DNA from 2 places in the Ligilactobacillus equi DSM 15833 genome. Region 2 is predicted to be linked to the other one. Evidence: riboswitches for the same ligand, from Rfam matches in the RefSeq annotation. Region 2 holds a riboswitch; the other holds the start of a gene.
What was found. A riboswitch is a leader RNA that binds a small molecule or an ion and turns the genes downstream of it on or off. The one in region 2 is predicted to bind thiamine pyrophosphate.
Positions count from the first base shown of each region.

Region 1: another riboswitch for thiamine pyrophosphate. It lies ahead of thiM (hydroxyethylthiazole kinase); the one in region 2 lies ahead of FC36_RS03535 (ECF transporter S component).

Region 1 covers NZ_AZFH01000007.1:5,613-14,355, reverse strand. Annotated here, with positions in the region: gene thiD (bifunctional hydroxymethylpyrimidine kinase/phosphomethylpyrimidine kinase) at 1-646, opposite strand, end outside; gene thiM (hydroxyethylthiazole kinase) at 630-1,445, opposite strand; TPP riboswitch at 1,523-1,627, opposite strand; gene FC36_RS01320 (AEC family transporter) at 1,777-2,718, opposite strand; gene FC36_RS01315 (alpha/beta hydrolase) at 2,832-3,695, shown strand; gene FC36_RS01310 (hypothetical protein) at 3,700-4,737, shown strand; gene FC36_RS01305 (hypothetical protein) at 4,766-4,954, opposite strand; gene FC36_RS12305 (SIR2 family NAD-dependent protein deacylase) at 4,936-5,904, opposite strand; gene FC36_RS01295 (SIR2 family NAD-dependent protein deacylase) at 5,897-6,754, opposite strand; gene FC36_RS01290 (MATE family efflux transporter) at 7,002-8,330, opposite strand; gene FC36_RS01285 (alpha amylase N-terminal ig-like domain-containing protein) at 8,521-8,743, shown strand, end outside.
Region 2 covers NZ_AZFH01000027.1:947-9,689, reverse strand. Annotated here, with positions in the region: gene FC36_RS03565 (APC family permease) at 1-822, opposite strand, end outside; gene FC36_RS03560 (universal stress protein) at 1,032-1,478, opposite strand; gene FC36_RS03555 (hypothetical protein) at 1,578-1,847, opposite strand; gene FC36_RS03550 (acyltransferase family protein) at 1,969-3,792, opposite strand; gene FC36_RS03545 (CbiQ family ECF transporter T component) at 3,932-4,600, opposite strand; gene FC36_RS03540 (ABC transporter ATP-binding protein) at 4,605-5,990, opposite strand; gene FC36_RS03535 (ECF transporter S component) at 5,990-6,535, opposite strand; TPP riboswitch at 6,619-6,707, opposite strand; tRNA gene FC36_RS03530 (tRNA-Leu) at 6,812-6,895, opposite strand; gene FC36_RS03525 (hypothetical protein) at 6,960-7,247, opposite strand; gene FC36_RS03520 (hypothetical protein) at 7,313-7,573, opposite strand; gene pepV (dipeptidase PepV) at 7,662-8,743, opposite strand, start outside.

The DNA of each region.
Region 1 (8,743 bases), on a different contig from region 2:
TCCGCGAGGTGAAGACAGTTTTAACTGCTAAAGCTTTGAGTTTGTGACTTTGCTTTTCAATTTCTGGTGCCCCCAAAATAGCATTCACTATAGCTAACCCTGCAATTCCAGTTCCAGCTAAACTTTCCATATTATCCTCATCAATCCCCCCAATCGCTACAACGGGAATGTTAACAGCTTGACAAATTTCTGCTAAGGTTTGACGGCTAACCCTAACAGCATCGGTCTTGGTTTGGGTGGGAAATATGGTACCCACGCCCAGGTAATTTGCCCCTTTGGCCTGGGCTTCTTTGGCTTGAGCCACGTTTTGCACTGAGACACCTAGGATCATATCGCTAGGTATTTGCTGGTAAAAATCGGATTTTTGTAAGTCTTCTTGACCAACATGTAAACCATCGGCTTGACAATCCAGGGCAACTTCCAAACTATCATTAATAATGAATGGCACTTGTGCTTCTTGGCAAAGCTGTTTAACGGCGTAAGCTTCTGCACTAAAAGCTTCCCTGGACAGATTTTTTTCGCGTAGTTGCAAGCACGTTACACCGCCGGCCAAAGCTTGCTTAATGCTTGTTAAAAATTCAGTCTGACCTAAATTTTTTCGGTCAGTGACGGCGTATAACAATAAATCTTTATCTAAGTTTGACATAGTTTGCACCTTCTTTTACTTCTTTATCTGTCATTTGATAAACCGCATCAATTAAATAATTGCGGTAACTAGCATTGCCATCGCCAACTGTTATTTTCTTCGCGGCCTTTTCTCCAGCTAGCCCCCACATGCAGGTGGCTGTTAGACAAGTTTTAGTCCAATCTTGTCCGGCGCCTAATAAAGCTCCAATTAAAGCGCTTAATTGGCAACCAGTCCCAGTGACGTCTTTCATTAAGGCATGCCCATTTTGTACCAGGTAAGCTTGCTGAGAATTAACAATTAAATCTTCCGGTCCGCTAGCTATCAAGACGCAATCAGATTGTTGACAAAAATCCTGCATCTGCGCTATTAGGCTGTCTTGAGTAGCCTGGGTCATTTGATCTGTTTGAGCCATATCTACCCCGGAACCATGTTGTTGACCACTGATTAAAGTGAGGATTTCCGAAAAATTACCACGAATTACCTGTGGCTTCACGGTGGTTAAAATTTCTTGCACCGCTTTTTGTCTAAAAGTAGATACACCAATACCTACGGGATCCAATAACACCATTTTTCCGTATTGACGCATAGCCTTACCAGCGGCTAAGCTAGCAGTAAAAGTCCTTTGGTTTAAGGTGCCAATATTAATCACCAAAACTTCAGCTTTTTGCGCAATTTCAGTCATTTCTGTGATTTCGTCAGCCATTAAAGGGCGACCCCCACTAGCAATAATCACATTAGCACAATCATTGACGGTTACATAATTCGTAATGCAATGGACTAGGGGTGCGTATTTTCGACATGCTTGTAATAAATCCATCTCAATTCCTCCATACAAAAACAGGCCCTTCCTATGAAAAGAGCCTGTCTTAAATGGAGAATATCTTTAAATATCACACAAAATGTCTACAAACTCCCTCCGCCGGCATTATCCGGATCAGGTTAAGGGTCGAAGTTGATGACTTCCTCTCAGCTCGCTTACGAGCTCCCCTGCTTCAATTTTACCTTCTAACTATAACATGTTTTGAAATCGCATTCAATAATAGAATTTCATTCTTCGCTCTATATTTTGAGTATCACAAAACATAGAATGATTTACTTACTTTCTATAACATTCAAATTTCTGTATAAAATACACAAGATTATTACTGTTAGTGAATTAAATTAGCCAACATTATCATCAACGGCAGACTAATCATAGAACAAACTGTTGATAGGCACAAAACCTTGGAAGCAAAATCTACCGGTTGATTATTGATTAGGCTTAACATCACAATTAAGCCGGCGACCGGAGCCGAAATCATGACCGTGATAGCGGTAAAAGCTGTGGAAGATAATGGTAAAAAGGCTAAAGTTGCCACCAAAATCAAAGGAAAAATGAGGTTGCGCAAGAAGACCAAGCTCCAAACTTCTAAATCATCATAAAACTTGCCTTTAATCGTAGCCAGGTTAGCGCCAATTACAATCATACTTAATGGTGTATTGAGCGTTGCTACATACTCAATCGGCTTCATCACCATAACTGGTAGTGCTTGGTTCAAACCACTTATAAAAAATAACAAACCGATAATCGTAGCGATAATATTAGGATTGAGTAAAATGGTGCGTAAGGTTTCCCCTAACATGAAACGCTTTCGCTTCTGAAAAAGGCTTACGCCGTGGGTCCACAAAAAAATATTATTAACCACTAAAAACGGTACCGAAAAAAAGGTACCTTGCTTACCAATTAAAGCTTGAATTAAGGGGATGCCCATAAAACCACTGTTGGTGTAAGTGACAGCAAATTTATAAATTCCTTGCTGGTCATTTTCTTTGAAAGTCGGTAAAGAAAATAAGAGCTTACCTAAAAAGACAGATACGGAAAAAGAAATTACCGTCGCTAATATGGTCCACCAAAAAGTTTGCAAAAGATTAGTGGTCATCTTTTGGTGAAAGGAATTAAAAATTAAACATGGTGAAACCACATTAATTAAAATAGTTGTTAATTCCTTAATTGTCTGTTCATGCAGCACTTTGAGCCTTTGACAGGTAAAACCAATCCCCATCAGGATGAACATGATGCAGATTTGCTGAAAAGAAATTAGAAAATACATATCCGCTACTAATTTCCTCCTTAAATTTTTGATATATTCTTATTTTATGTCGCAAACCCTATGATAACAAGTGGAAAAATCGCTATAATTAAAGAAAAAGGAGGTATAAATTTATGTACTATCAAAGTTTCCCTCTCCGACCTGGCAATGCGGCGGTAAAGCTAACTGCTTATGTATTGGATGAGGAAATTACCCACAAAAAGCACCGTAAGCGTCCCGGCATCATTGTTTGTCCCGGCGGTGGCTATCTAAATCTTGCCCATAAGGAAAGTGAACCAGTAGTAGCACGCTTCTTGGGGATGGGATTTAATGTTTTTTTACTTGATTATTCCGTTTACTTCCTGCAACGGCCAGATGCCCAACAAGCAGCTGTAATCAATGAGGATTTTGAGATTTTTCAGACCTATCGAGATTTAGAATGTGCCCTGCAGGTCATCGCTGACCATGCTAAGGAATGGTATTTAGATTCTGAACGACTTTACCTTTTAGGTTTCTCAGCTGGCGCTCATCTCATTGCGTATTTTATGGAACATCAAGCCGATTATACTATCCCTGCTCCTTTGAAAATTCAAGGCTTAATCCTAGCTTATCCGATGTTGACGGTTCCGAGTGTGCATTTGCACAGAGATGCCGCTTACCTTGCACAAGCAATCCCACCAGAATTTCACCAACAATTAGATTTAATTCAAGGCGTGGATGCTAATTTTCCGAAAACTTTCCTTTGGCAGGGAGGACAAGATACGACCGTTTCCCCAAAAGAAACCACACAATTTGTCCTCAAACTTCAGGAATTGGGCGTACCTTGTGAATACCATCTCTTCCAAAGTGGAATTCATGGTTTAGCCTTAGCTGATGAGACAAGTGCTGTTTATCCGCGGGATGTTGACCCTACCTTAGCACAATGGATCAATGCTGCCAAGCTTTGGTTGGCTCAGGACCAAGGTCCAGTAACCCTCTACCAAGATGAACGGCAATAAGAAGATGAATTTACTGAAAGAAGCCCAGGAATTTTTTCCAGAAGCTCAACTCAAGCGCCATGGTTCCCAGTTAAAAATTCAGCAACCCTTAGATCTCGTGGAAAGAATCACTTTCACCAAAGACCAACAGGATCTAGCCAGTTTTTACCGAGTGATGGCTACGCTCATTGAACAAGTCCCGTTACCTAAGATCGATTATCAAACTGACTTTTGGCAATTGATATTGGCTAATTTACCCCGGTATTACCCGGATTTTACGCATGTAAAAATTCCTGATTTACCATTTACTCCTATCGAAAAACAAGACTTTCGATATTTTCAAGCCCAACTTGTTCACGATATACTAGCGCTAGGTCAAATGGCCCTTCAGGACAAAAGTTTCTCGGAAATTACACTCCAACATGGACCGCAAGCTTTTACCGCAACTGTTGACTTAGAAAACGGTCAGGTTCAGCACAACTTGGATACCGTGCGTTTTAGCTTCAATAATTTGCCGGATTTGGCATCCTCTCGTTCCCCAAGCCCTACTACTGCTCGTCAAAGTTATAAGCAATTTGCCTTGGCTGCCTTAATTAGTCAGCAAAATTATCGGGATATTCATACTTATTTTCAAGCCACACATTCCGAAATTTACCGTCCGGAACAGCTAGATGACTATTTGTATGCAGCTTGTCATAACCAAATTTACGAGGGCTATCGTTATTTAGCCGGTCAAGGTCAGGAACCTCAAACTTTAACTATCAGCCAATTAGCTAAGTTCTATGTGCAAATGCGACTATATCTTTCGTTGCCATTTTTGGAAATTAAGTCATCATTGGTGGATCTCACGCTCACGCAAGCTTTCAAGTTATCACAATCTTTTGAACAATTCATCAGCTGGCAAACTAATTGTCAAGTTAAGCTTACGACAACTTCTGGACAAGTATTTCTTTCCCGTCCAGACCAACCCGTCGCACTTTTTTTAGAGCGTAATTTTTGGTATTATGCTAAGCATTTACCTCAACAGTTATTACGATTCCAAAAAATCATCAACAACAAATAGCCCTCCACTTCAGGAAGGCTTTTTTGGCTTATTGGTGTAATTGATTATAACCAACTTGAACAAATTTTTGTAACATTTCGGTATCGGCTTGCCATTGTGCATCTTTTTGAAAGTTATGGCGCCGGTTAACGGCAAAAGAACCATGTAAAATGTAGATAAACAATGTTTCGGCTTGACGGGTATCCAGACCTGTTTTCATCATAATTTCAGGTACCATGCGCCCCTTTTCTTGATGGATGATACGACCAATAATGTATTCGCTGTGTAAGATGGATAGATTTGCTTAATTAGTTTCGTATCTTCATGGGGGGTACCCTTAACTTCTTGTGGCGGGATAATTTTAGCACCTAAATCATTACCGGTTAACAATTCTTCTAAAGCCAAACTTAAATCAGCGTCAAAGCCAATCGCCCGAGCCGCTAAATTAGCAGGAATATTCAGTTCACCCTTATTAATCGTAATATAACGGCTATTATGATTACCGGCAACTAATTGCATACTAGGTGCTTTAATTAGCTGATTGTGGGCACCAATCCCCAGTTCTAAAACTAATAATTTCCGGTTTTGATTTCGCGTAATGAAGTTTTGAAAAGCATCTACTTGGGTTTGATTAATTTGAAAATCAGGCCCAGCTAAATTAAGTTTCACAGTTCCCCCACAAATATCACATAGAGGTACGTCAGCTACTGTCAAGGTTCCGGCTTGGTCTTTTTGATAAATTTCATGTAAAATATTCTTTAAATCTACATGATCTCCGTTTTGACAAATTCCTTCCAACCAAGACCCTTCTACTTCTAAAACCGGTAAACCGGCTTGCTTAAAATGGCCTTCGGTGTTGGAAGTCCACACCAAGTAGTCCTTACCAGCAAGTAAACCTTGGAGTTTTTGCATCACAGGACTAGCATGATAACTATAGTTATAAAATTCTGCTACTCGACCATACATCCGAAAACGTTCCACGTCGTGCGGATAATCATAGGAAAAAGCACTTAAAAGATTAGGTAAGCGATATTTCGTTACCATGTTGCCTAAGGCTTGACGAAAATTTTGATTATCAGTAAATAAATTTACCCCTTCGGAAATGGCGAATCCATTACTAGCTGTAACTAGTACGGCATCAGCTTGCTTGATCCATTTGCGGGCGAGTTTTAAGCTTGATTTAGACATTTTTTCCCTCCAATTTTTGTACAGCAGCAGCTAAAACATTATTAATATCCTCGTGAATTAAGAGTGAACGGTCAACAATTTGTGGATGTGTCAAGGCATCTTTAGGATTAATATTAACGTAAAAAGCCTGTTTCATAGCATTGGTCATCTCCCAGAAAGGTTCTTGAATAAACATCGGAGTCATGCGTCCCACACCTAATTCAAGAAAGAGAATTTTTTGACCTTGGTATTGACCCAAGAACTGATTTATTTTTTTGTGTTCTTCAAAGTAACGTTTTCCTTCAAGAAACTCTGGCCCCCGCGCCCAAGGAATTAATTTGGCTCCATTCACTGGACTGTATGGGATGGCTGTCTTTGGCAATTTATGCTCTCTCACTTGGCCCTGAACTTGCGCCAATAGTTGTCGTGTGGAATAGAGATTTTGGTCGCTACTAGGTCGCTCGCTTTGAAAATAATTCCAAGAGCCTTGAATTTCAGAAATCTTTTCTGCCGGAAAATCCTGAAAAAATAAGGTATCTTGGTTAGTTGTCATGATGTGGTAGTCTTTATCTTTTAAGAGGCGTTTAAGGTTCTTGTAAGTCGGCTTTTGAGCCGGAAGATTGAGAATCATATCTAAAGCGGCCAGGTAAAAGCCCCAGTGTTCCTCTTCGCTTTCAAAGTGGTTATAAAAGCCATTAAAAATTCCGTGAAACCCATATTTATCAGCATAGTAGCGTATTTCAGTATTATAAAGGAGACTGTCTTCATACCAAAAATCCATCCCCGCTGCGGTCGACATCCCTGAAGCCGCTCCGACTAAAATTGCATCAGCTTCGTTGATTTGTCTTAATAAAGCATTAATTTTATCCATATTAAACTCCTTTTAAACAGTTTGTTTTTTTTCAGTCACTATGTCATGAAGTTTTCTTTAGCATAAATTACTTTACCTTAGACTTAAAGCACACTCCGTGATAATCTGTTCATTTCAAGACACTTTTATATTTTTGTCACGAACTTGTTTACGAGTTTATATTAGATTATAGAACTATAACTGCTCAACTCATCTAAGTTGGAAAAGACAAATAAGACGCCACTAATTTTTTAGCAGCGTCTTATTTTTATATGCATATTTTACGACGTAACATCCAGTAATAGCTAACGCATAAGATAATTTGGACTACGGAAGAAGCTGGTGTTGCCATCCCAAGGTAAAAGAGATTTGCCCCCGGTAGACTGGTCAAGAAGAAAGCCAGAGGAATTCGGAATAGTAATGCTCCAATAAGGCCTTGTATCATGACGAACTGGGTCTTACCATAACCATTAAAGTAACCCACGAAACAAAAGAAAATGGCAGTCATCAAAACGTCAAAAGCATAAGATTTCATGTACAATGCCGTCGCATCTACGACCCCACGATTTTGAGTAAAAATACGGGCCAATGCATCCCCGTGAAAAAAAGAAATGTAGGCCATAACAGTCGCAAAGACTAACGAAGCTCCCATTCCATAAAAAAGGCTCTTTCTTGCACGGTTATGTTGCTTAGCCCCAACATTTTGAGCGACAAAAGCAGCCATGGCTTGCATAAAAGCAATCGGTAATAACATGATAAAAGCAGTTGCCTTTTCACCTACACCAATTCCCGCCGAAGCTGTAACACCCATAGTATTAGCAATCGCTAAGATGACCACAAAGGAAATGTTAATCAAGAAATCTTGTAAGGCAATCGGACTTCCTAACTTCATAATCGCTTTAATCACAGTAAAATCAGGTTGTTTTAGTTCAAAAATTTTTCCGTCACGCCTTTGCGATAAAAAGTAAAAAGCAACTAGGCTAATAGCTTGAGCAGTTACCGTAGCTATCGCAGCCCCACTAGCTCCCATTTTAAAGTGAGCAACTAAGATTAAATCTAAGAAGACATTAATTGTAGCGGCTATCCCAACCGTAATCAAAGGAGTAATGGAATCACCTAACCCCCGAAAGACCGATCCCACCAGATTATAACCGACGATAAAGATTGCTCCTAGCCCGGAAATCCGCAGGTAAGCAACTGTCGCATCCAAAGCAGATTGAGGCGCACGCATCATATGAGCTAATCCTGGTGCAAATACCACCACCATTACAGTTAATATCAAGGCCAGTCCTGCAAATAACAAGAGACCATTCATAATAACATGTGGGACTTTGTCTTTTTTACCTTGTCCCAATACTTGAGCAATTAAAATTGTAATCCCCATCGCCATAGATGAAACTAGAGAAGTTAGCGTCTGCATAACCTGACCTCCAGTCGAAACTGCAGAAACTTGGCTGGTGCTAGAAAATTGGCCGACGATTAACAAGTCGGCAGCTGTATACAAAGCTTGTAACAAGAGAGCAAATAAAATCGGCATAGCAAACTGTAACAACTTACGCAAAATCGGTCCTCTGGTAAAGTTTTGTGTGTCTGTCATAAATCCCTCCTAATTTTTGCAAAAAAAGGATAAGAGCCCACAGGCATCTTATCCAGCCGGACTATTGGCCCGACCCTCCGATGTAACAATGTTTACATTGTGCCAAGACTCTTACTAAAAGTCAAGAAAAAATATTTAACTCCTTGTGCCAAATATAAGTTACAATAAAAGAAAAATACGGAGGTGCCTTATGAATTATCCTGCTATTTACCATCGTCCTGAAAGCGAAATGGCTTATTTACTTGATTCAAAAACTATACAAATTCGGCTTAAGGCGGCTAAAAACGACCTCAAACAAGTCCAAATTTTAGCCGGTGATCCTTACGCTTTAAATAACCCTCATTTCAAGCGACCTCACCCCCAAACAATGACCAAAATTATGACTGACGAACTTTATGATTACTGGCAAATCA
Region 2 (8,743 bases):
AATCACCAAAGAGCCTAAAATCCCACGCGGCATGGTCTTAGATGGGTTCTTGGCTTCTGCCGCATTCGCTGCAATAGAGTCAAAACCAATGTAAGATAAGAAAATTGAGGAAACCCCGGCGTAAATCCCTTGCCAACCTCCAAAGTGAGTGCCATCAGGATTAACTTTTGATTCAGGAATAAATGGGGTGTAGTTTTGTGTCTTAATAGCGGTTGCCCCTACCAATAAAAAGAGCAAGATGGCCGCCACCTTTAAAATTACCAAAGTATTTTGCACCCGGGCCGCTTCAGACATCCCACGTGAAACTAAGAAAGCGACTAACACCAAAACGATTAGGGCAAATAAGTCAACAACCCCACCGTTAGTTCCCACAGGATTTGATAATGATGCCGGCAAGGTAAGTCCTAAAGGCTCAATCAAACCTCTAAAATTAGCCGACAGTCCCGAAGCCACGAAGGCCACGGCAATAAAGTACTCAGCCAACAAAGCCCAGCCAACAACCCAACCAAAAAATTCACCAAAGATAACGTTCATCCAAGAATAAGCTGAACCTGCAAAAGGCATGGCTGATGACATTTCAGCATAAGCGAAAGCCACCAAACCAGCAACCACAGCTGCTACTAAGAAAGAAAGAGCAACTGCAGGGCCCGCATACTTCGCAGCAATAACCCCTGGTAAAGTAAAGATTGCTGTACTCACGATGGTCCCTACCCCTAATGCCAAGAAGTCCTTGGTTGTCAGAACTTGTCGCAAGTGCGAGTCTTTATTCTTATAAACTGAGACGTCTTCCTTAGCGAGCATACGCTTAAGAAATTTATTCATAATTTTTGCCTCCAAATAATATCTTAAAACTATTTATTCAATTTTAGCAAGTTGCTTTTAATTAGTCAACGATTAAGAAAAAATAGATTTCATCATTAAATTTTCACCAAGAAAATAATCCTATAATAACGGGCTTGATGACTACTCATTTTTCATAAAGAAAATAAAAAAGCTGTGCTTCTCTCAAAAAAAGCACAGCTTTTTGAAACTCAACGTGCAACCATTACATCACAGACGGCATTGCGCGTTACATAGTCCGTAACCGCCCCCATCAAAGCTCTCTCAACCACATTCATTCCCGTCGGTCCCATGACAATTAAATCTGTGTGGTGGTCCAAAGGAAATTCTTTAGCAACAATAGTTCTTGGCGTCCCGAAACGAGCGTGAATATCCACAGCGTCTAAACCATTGGCTTTGACTTCTGCTTGTAATTTTTCTAGATATTCATTAACATCTTCAAATGATTGATATACAACATCGCCGTTAGCATCCACCATTCCGCCGAAACTCATGGAGAATTGTTTTAGGTCGATGACATTCAATAAATCAACATGGCCTTGGTTACGCTTAGCAATTTCTGTTGCGGTTTTCAAAGCATTTTCCGCCGTTTTTGAACCATCAACTGGTACCAAGATGTTTTTGTATTCCATTGTCATAAGATGACCCCCTCATCACTTTTATCCTACTTCTATTATAACATAAAATCACTTAAATATATAGTTTGAAAGGGCTTAGCACATTGAAAACATAGGCCTTTACTCAAATTGGCGTGCCCGCGCCCGAATCCAAACTAGATTAGTCAAAATGTCATTATGATTAGCGACCTGCTCATTGAATTCCACTAACATTTGTCTATATAATGGCACGTCATCTTTAAGAACTTTTAGTTCTAACCTAAAAGATTTACAAAGGTTTTGATAAATTAAATGACTGTATTGTTCATCCCCGTTATTGATATAGGTAATTGCCCTTTGTGCTTCATCACGATATAACTTAGCTCGACTGACATAATATTCTTTTTCCATGGAACAACCCCCTCACACGGTTTTTGTTTGCGCTTTCATAGATATTTTAGTATGCATTTCTGAAACTTTCAAGCATTCTTTTCAAAAAAAGAAGCCTACCGTTTACGATAAGCCTCTACCTTTATTTCAAAATTTTTTGTGCCACTAAGTTAGTAAATTTGTCTGTCCCAACCTTATTGGGGTGGACATCATCATTATAGAACCAACTTTCATGCCCATTACTATAATCATACCAGTCGATTACATGAATGTTTGGATATTTGCGACCTGCTTCTTTAATTCCTTTATTAACGGAGTTTTGCCAACTCTTTGTCGGAACATGAACATTTACCCAGTAAACCTGTCGTTTACCCAAAACCTCCATAATTTGAGCTAATTGTTCCTCATTAAAAGCGCCATTCGTCCCCTCTACCAATAAGACCGTATCCGCTAAGTGCCCTTGAGCCTGTAAGTTTTTCAACACATCAGGTACCATATAAACTTGGCGCCCGACTTGGGCATCGACATACATCTGCGGAAAAATATCTTGTAAACTAGGACTCGTAGCCGCTAAAACGGAATCTCCAACTGCTGTTAAAGACATATTTTGTGCCTGATTAATTTGTTTTTGAGTCAGTTGCTTTTCTAAATTAGCTTGAACCTTCTTAGAAGGCTTCGCCTTCGTTTGATTATTCTTCTTAGTTTGCGCTTGGTTCTTAGCAATCGTCGCTTGCACAGGATTAGCTTGCATTTGATTGGACTTAGGTTGCATCAAAGCACCAATGAGTGCCACCATAACTACTAAACCAGCAATACTCAAAGCATATCTACGAGGCATGTGCACCGTATCCTTGCGGAATGCTTCCCGGATTACCGATAATGTTTGACGGTAATCAAAGAATTGCAACGGCCGTTCTAAGTAGCGGTAAGAAAGCTCTGAAATCACCAAAATTAAAGCAATTTCGATAACCGCATTTAAAATAGGATGATTACCAACCTTGACTTTACTTTCATAAAAAATCATCACCGGAAATTGGTAAAGATAAATGCCGTAACTTCTTTTTCCAATCCAAGTAAAAAGCGGATTGGTGAAGAGACGGTTAAAGTCACCTCCAGGATGTGCCACAATTGCCACCAACAAGGCAGAAAGAATGGAGAAGAAAAACATCCCCATGTGATAAATCCCCGAAGCTTGAGCGGAGGCAAAAATAAAGCTTAAAATAATCCCCGCCAAAGCAAAGGCACCAATTCCATCTAAAAAGCGCCGGTGTCCTGTATTAACTTGCGGCCGTAATTTAGTACTTGGCCAAACAAAAGCTAAGGCGGCTCCAATGAGGATTGCAAACATACGCGTATCAGTACCATAATACAAGCGCGAGGGGTCGCCACCATGATACAGCAGAGCCATCTCGAGTGCAGAAATGAAGGCTCCTAAAAAGATTATTAGGGCAATCATGCTCTTCTTTTTAATAAAAGCTAACAATAAGATCACTAATAGCGGCCATAACAAGTAAAACTGTCCTTCGATTGATAAGGACCACAGGTGCGTAAAGGGAGATTCACCACCAAAGTGCGCAAAATAGGACTCATGGTGCTTAATTTGAAACCAGTTGTAAACATAAAAAACGTTACTTAAAATTATCCCTCGAATATTTACCAACAGGTTGCGTTGGAAAAGTGTTATGTAAGCACTCGATACCAAAACCATGGTTAATAAAGCCGGGTATAAACGCCGAAAACGACGTAGATAAAAATCTTTAATAGAGATAAAGCCTCGTTCTTCTTTTTCCTGAATTAGCAAATCAGTGATTAGGTAACCCGAAACAACGAAGAAAATCGGCACTCCCAAAAAGCCCCCCGGCAAACTTTGTGGCAGAATATGATATAAAATCACGCCAATCACCGCTAAAGTCCGTAACCCATCAAAGCCCGTGATGTAGCGACTGCTTTTCAATCTCTTTCCCATAATTACTTATTCCTTTCTCGAATAACTCCATTAACTTATTATACGCGTTAAAATTTCGAAGTTCAATTGCGGCCAAGATAAGATTTTAATATTTTTACACACCAAAAAGTCAGGAAGCTAAACCTCCTGACACTAAACTTTACAACCAGTGAAATATAACCACGACAAGCGGTAAAAGGGACGTCCCGCCTAAAAAAGCCCATTGCCATTTAGGCAAAACATCTGCTTTTTCTTGCGTACGGGGGCCTTTTTCAACAAAACCTAAGGCTCGCATGGCTTGGGCACTATCACGGGACCAGGTTAAAGCTGTAATGATAACCCTCAAGTACAAACCTGGTTGATAATAATGATAACTTTTTCCCCTAATTTGGGCTGAATATTTAATCACACCTAATTGCTTTTTGATACGACTCAACATATTCATAGCAGCTAAACCACCATAAACAAAAGCTTGAGGTAAATGCAAGTGTTGTTCCAAGCTTATTAGTAATACATCAATTTTAGTAGTCAACGTCAACAGCATTCCCAAACTCAAGTAAGCATAAATCCGACTAGCATAAATCCAGGCTAAGTACACACGCGCTCCTTGACCAAAATAGTAAAAAGAAAGAAAGGAACCTAAACTTAAGGGAAAGGTTATTAAAAAGACTAACCCTATCGTTTTAAAGTTGGCTTTATGATAGGCTAAGTAGCCTAAACTTAACAACAGTACCAAAAGGTTATAACTAATGCTCTTAATAAAAGCTAGACAAAGACCTTGACTTAAGAGTAGAAGTAACATGATAGTGGGATTCAATTTAAATTTCATCGTTTCACCATCCTAACTTTTGATGCTCCAAACGAAGCTGATAGTCTAAATAAGGGGTAATTCCCATTAATTGGTGTGAAATCACTAAAGTCGCGATTTGCAAATCAACAGTCACAGTCTGTAACTCCTCCAAGACCGGCTTTAGACTTACCTGATCCAAACCGCTAAAGGGCTCGTCAAGTAACAAGACTGGTGGACTCATAATCAGCATCCCTAGAATCTGCAGACGTTTTTGTTGACCACCGGAAAGCTGGTAACAAACTTGGTCATTTAAATCCCACAGACCAAAGGCTTGTGCTACTGCTTGCACGCGCGCGGGCGTCCAGTACTCTGGGTGGTGACTCTTTTTTAGTGAGAGAGCTAATTCCTCAGCTACCGTCAATTTTACAAACTGATCTAAACTATTTTGAAAGACAATTCCGACCAACCTAGCCCACTTTTTTGCTTTTGTCCGCGCTAAGTCCTGCTTATCAAAAATAATTTTACCATGGTAAGAATTTTGCTTGATTAAGGCCTTAAAAAAAGTCGACTTGCCCACTCCATTTTGCCCAGATAAAAGGCCAATTTTCCCACGACCTAAACGATAACTACTGTCAATTACCAACTGTCGTTTTCCCGCCCACAACTCTATGTTGCACCAGGATAAATCACCAGTTAAATCAGGAGCTAGTGGTAAATTCACAGCTGGCTTTTTGACTTCAGCTAATATAGTACGATTAACCTCATGAAGTGTTTGGTCTAATTGAAAAACATGGTCAACATAGGCTTGATAATCAGATAAATCATGATCACAAATCAAAATCGTTTTACCTTGCTTGACTTGTAGATCTCGCAAAAGTTCCAGTAGTCGCCGTCGCTCCTTTAAATCAATGTTGGCGAAAGGTTCATCTAAAATAATAATTTCACTCCCCATAGCTACCACACTGGCAAGCGCCACTCTTTGCAGTTCACCACCGGATAAAGTTAGTAAGTCCCGATCTAAAAAAGCGGTTAAGTTGAATTGCTGACAAACCTGTTTGATCCTATCATTAATCTCAATCAGCGGTAGATTTAAATTAGCTAAAATAAAATACAATTGTTCCCGAAACGTAGTCATAACAATTTGCTGGCGAGGATTTTGAAATAATAAAGCTATTTTAGTAGCCCTTTTAGCAGCACACATAGTTCCAACTTCTTGTCCATCTAACAGTACCTGTCCCTGGCTAATCTGGCCACCAAATTCTGGATAAAGACCAGTTAAAAGTTTTAAAAATGTTGATTTACCAGCTCCCGACTGACCAATCAAAAGGCTAATCTTTTGAGTAGGTAAGGTAAAATTTAAGTCGCGCAACACCGCCTCACCTTCAACTTGATAGGTAAAAGTCAAATTTTTTACTTGCAAACTTGTCATTAGCGTAAAAACCCAGCTTTCTTAACGGCTGCTTGAATCATAGCTACTAACACCCCTGAAAAAAGACCAATGGATAGCAGACGTAAAATAAACAGCTGCACTAGCATGCCGACTTGATAATCTAAATAACCATCTTGGAATAAGGACCAGGCAAACGTCACTACCGTGGTGGTCAACACGGATAAACTAAGTCCAAGTTTACCGAAGTTTTTATATCCCGTTAAAGCAAACCCTAATTCTGAACCTAATCCTTGATAGAGACCAGAAATCAGGTTAGCTGCTCCCCAACTAGAAAATAGAAACATTTCGACTGTTGCGGTTAATAATTCCCCGATAAAAGCTCCTCCAACTTTACGTAGCAAAGTTCCAGCTAGAGGACCGGCCATCGTCCACACACCCAGAGTTAAATCATTGGCATAAGGTTTTAAAGGTGTGGCCGCTAAGGCATAATAGGCATAACTCCAAACCTGATAGATAATTCCTAAAAAGATAGCAATAATTGCTAAAAAAATCACACTTTGAACATCCCACTTTTTCTTTGACATTGTCAAAACCTCGTTTCCTATAATTTTGATCATGGTTGAGCTAAAAAAGTCCAGACTGCTTTGATAGTCTGGACTTCTCATTGTCTTTTTTACACATAGTTCCCTCCGCTGATGTTAATCAGATCAGGTTCAATGGGTATTTCTCAGCCAGAAGGCACCCCAACTATCATCAATTATTTTCTTTATAACACCTGCATTTTATCATAGTACATCTTCTTTAGCAAACGTTTTCTTGATTTTTCAAAAGAAAAACGGCCCTCATTAGGACCGTCAAAATGCCGCTGGCAGGAGTCGAACCTGTACTGGGAAAACCCAACAGCGACCTGAACGCTGCGCGTCTGCCAATTCCGCCACAGCGGCATGAGTATTAAAATACTCAATAATCATACTATATTCCCGCTAAGAGGTCAAGGTCCACCAGTGCTTACTTTGAATTTTTTAGTAAAGCAACGGCCGTCCCATATCCATGCAAAATCATGTACTTAGGACCCACGGCCACTCGGGCAATCTCTGGTACAAAACTGACATCAATGACCCCATCAGCTCCGAGGGCTTCCGCCCGTTTACCTAAGATTTCTTTGACTTTTTCGTAAAGATTGTCGTAATCAGCAACTTGATCAATTTCATCCGGTTGTAAAGTTTTTTTGACGGTGGCATTCACCACACCTTTAATCGCATAACTACTCCGCAAATCACCGGTAATTAAAAACATCTACCTCACCTCTTCGTATAACTTTTAACTTTAATTTTAGAGGATTGAGCGAATTTTGACAAGGTTTACATAAAAAGACGGTAGTTACCCTGACTAATCGTAATTTCTTCACTTTGACTGGCAACCCGATGCTTGGATAAAAGCGTCTTTAACATCTTTTCTAAATGCTGACTTTCCCTAATTTGCTCAATTAAATCTGTCTTGACCCGCAGATACATCTTTTCCCGCTTAGTTGGAACCTTAAAAATTGTAAAATCTGCCTCTTGCTTAACTGCATTGGCGAATAAATCCCGAATAAAACGACTTTCGCGCTCCATACTTGCCATCTTCTTTCTTTTGAATTCACCTCCATTTTAATCCCGTAATAAAAATTTGCAAGCAAAAAGCCGGAACCTAGACTCCGACTTGCGATAATTATTTAACTAATTCTGCGATGGCTTCCGCGTAAATTGCTGTGGCTTTTAATAAGCCATCTACTGGCATAAACTCGTCCGCTTGGTGCATAGTATCAGGTACCCCTGGGAACATAGCCCCAAAGGCCACCCCACGCTTCATTAAACGTCCATATGTTCCTCCACCGACAACCATACCGTGAGCTTCTTGGCCAGTTTGACGACGATAAACCCCTAATAAAGTTTCTACTAATGGGTCAGATGGGTCTACGTAGTGTGGTACTTGAACCCGACCTTGGTCAAGGGTAACCCCCATCGGAGTCACTACTTTTGCTAAACCTGCTTTGATATCTGTTTCATCCATACCTTTAGGGAAACGGAAGTTCAAGGTGATTTGCCCTCCCTTACCAGCTTCAAAAGCAAAGATACCAGCATTCATCGTTAAGTCACCCATCACATCATCCGTAAAGTTAATTCCAAAGTTTTCCATCCGAGAATCTTGGTGTAAGTAGTTGGCTGTAAAGTCTAAGTAATTCTTAGCGTCAGCCCCAAAGGCAAAGTCCTTTAAGAATAAAGCCAAGTAAGTCCCAGCGTTTTCACCATTACGTGGTTCTTGAGCATGGGCAGCTTTTCCGATGAAACTAATTTCCAAATTAGTTCCAACTTCCTTAACTTCAGCTTCCACAGGTTTGTCCGCCACAAAAGCAGCTAGAGCTTCTTTAACTGATGCTAAGTCTAAACCGGCTACTACAGCTTGCGCATCACGTGGTACCATGTTTTCACGTAAACCACCATCAAAGGAAAGCAATTGTACTTGAGCATCGTTTTGACCAGGAAAATTCAACACAAAGCTAACATTTCCCTTTTCACCGTTAATAATTGGGAAGAAAGCATCTGGTGAAAAACCAAAGTCAGGTTGGGGCATCTTTTCAAAGTAGCGCGTCATTCCACGCCATTGACTTTCTTCGTCAGTCCCCAAAATAAAACGAATCTTCTTATTAACAGGTAAGCCTAATTCCTTCACAATTTTCAAACCGTAGTAGGCAGCCATACTTGGACCCTTGTCATCAGAGGCTCCACGAGCATAGAGACGACCATCTTCAA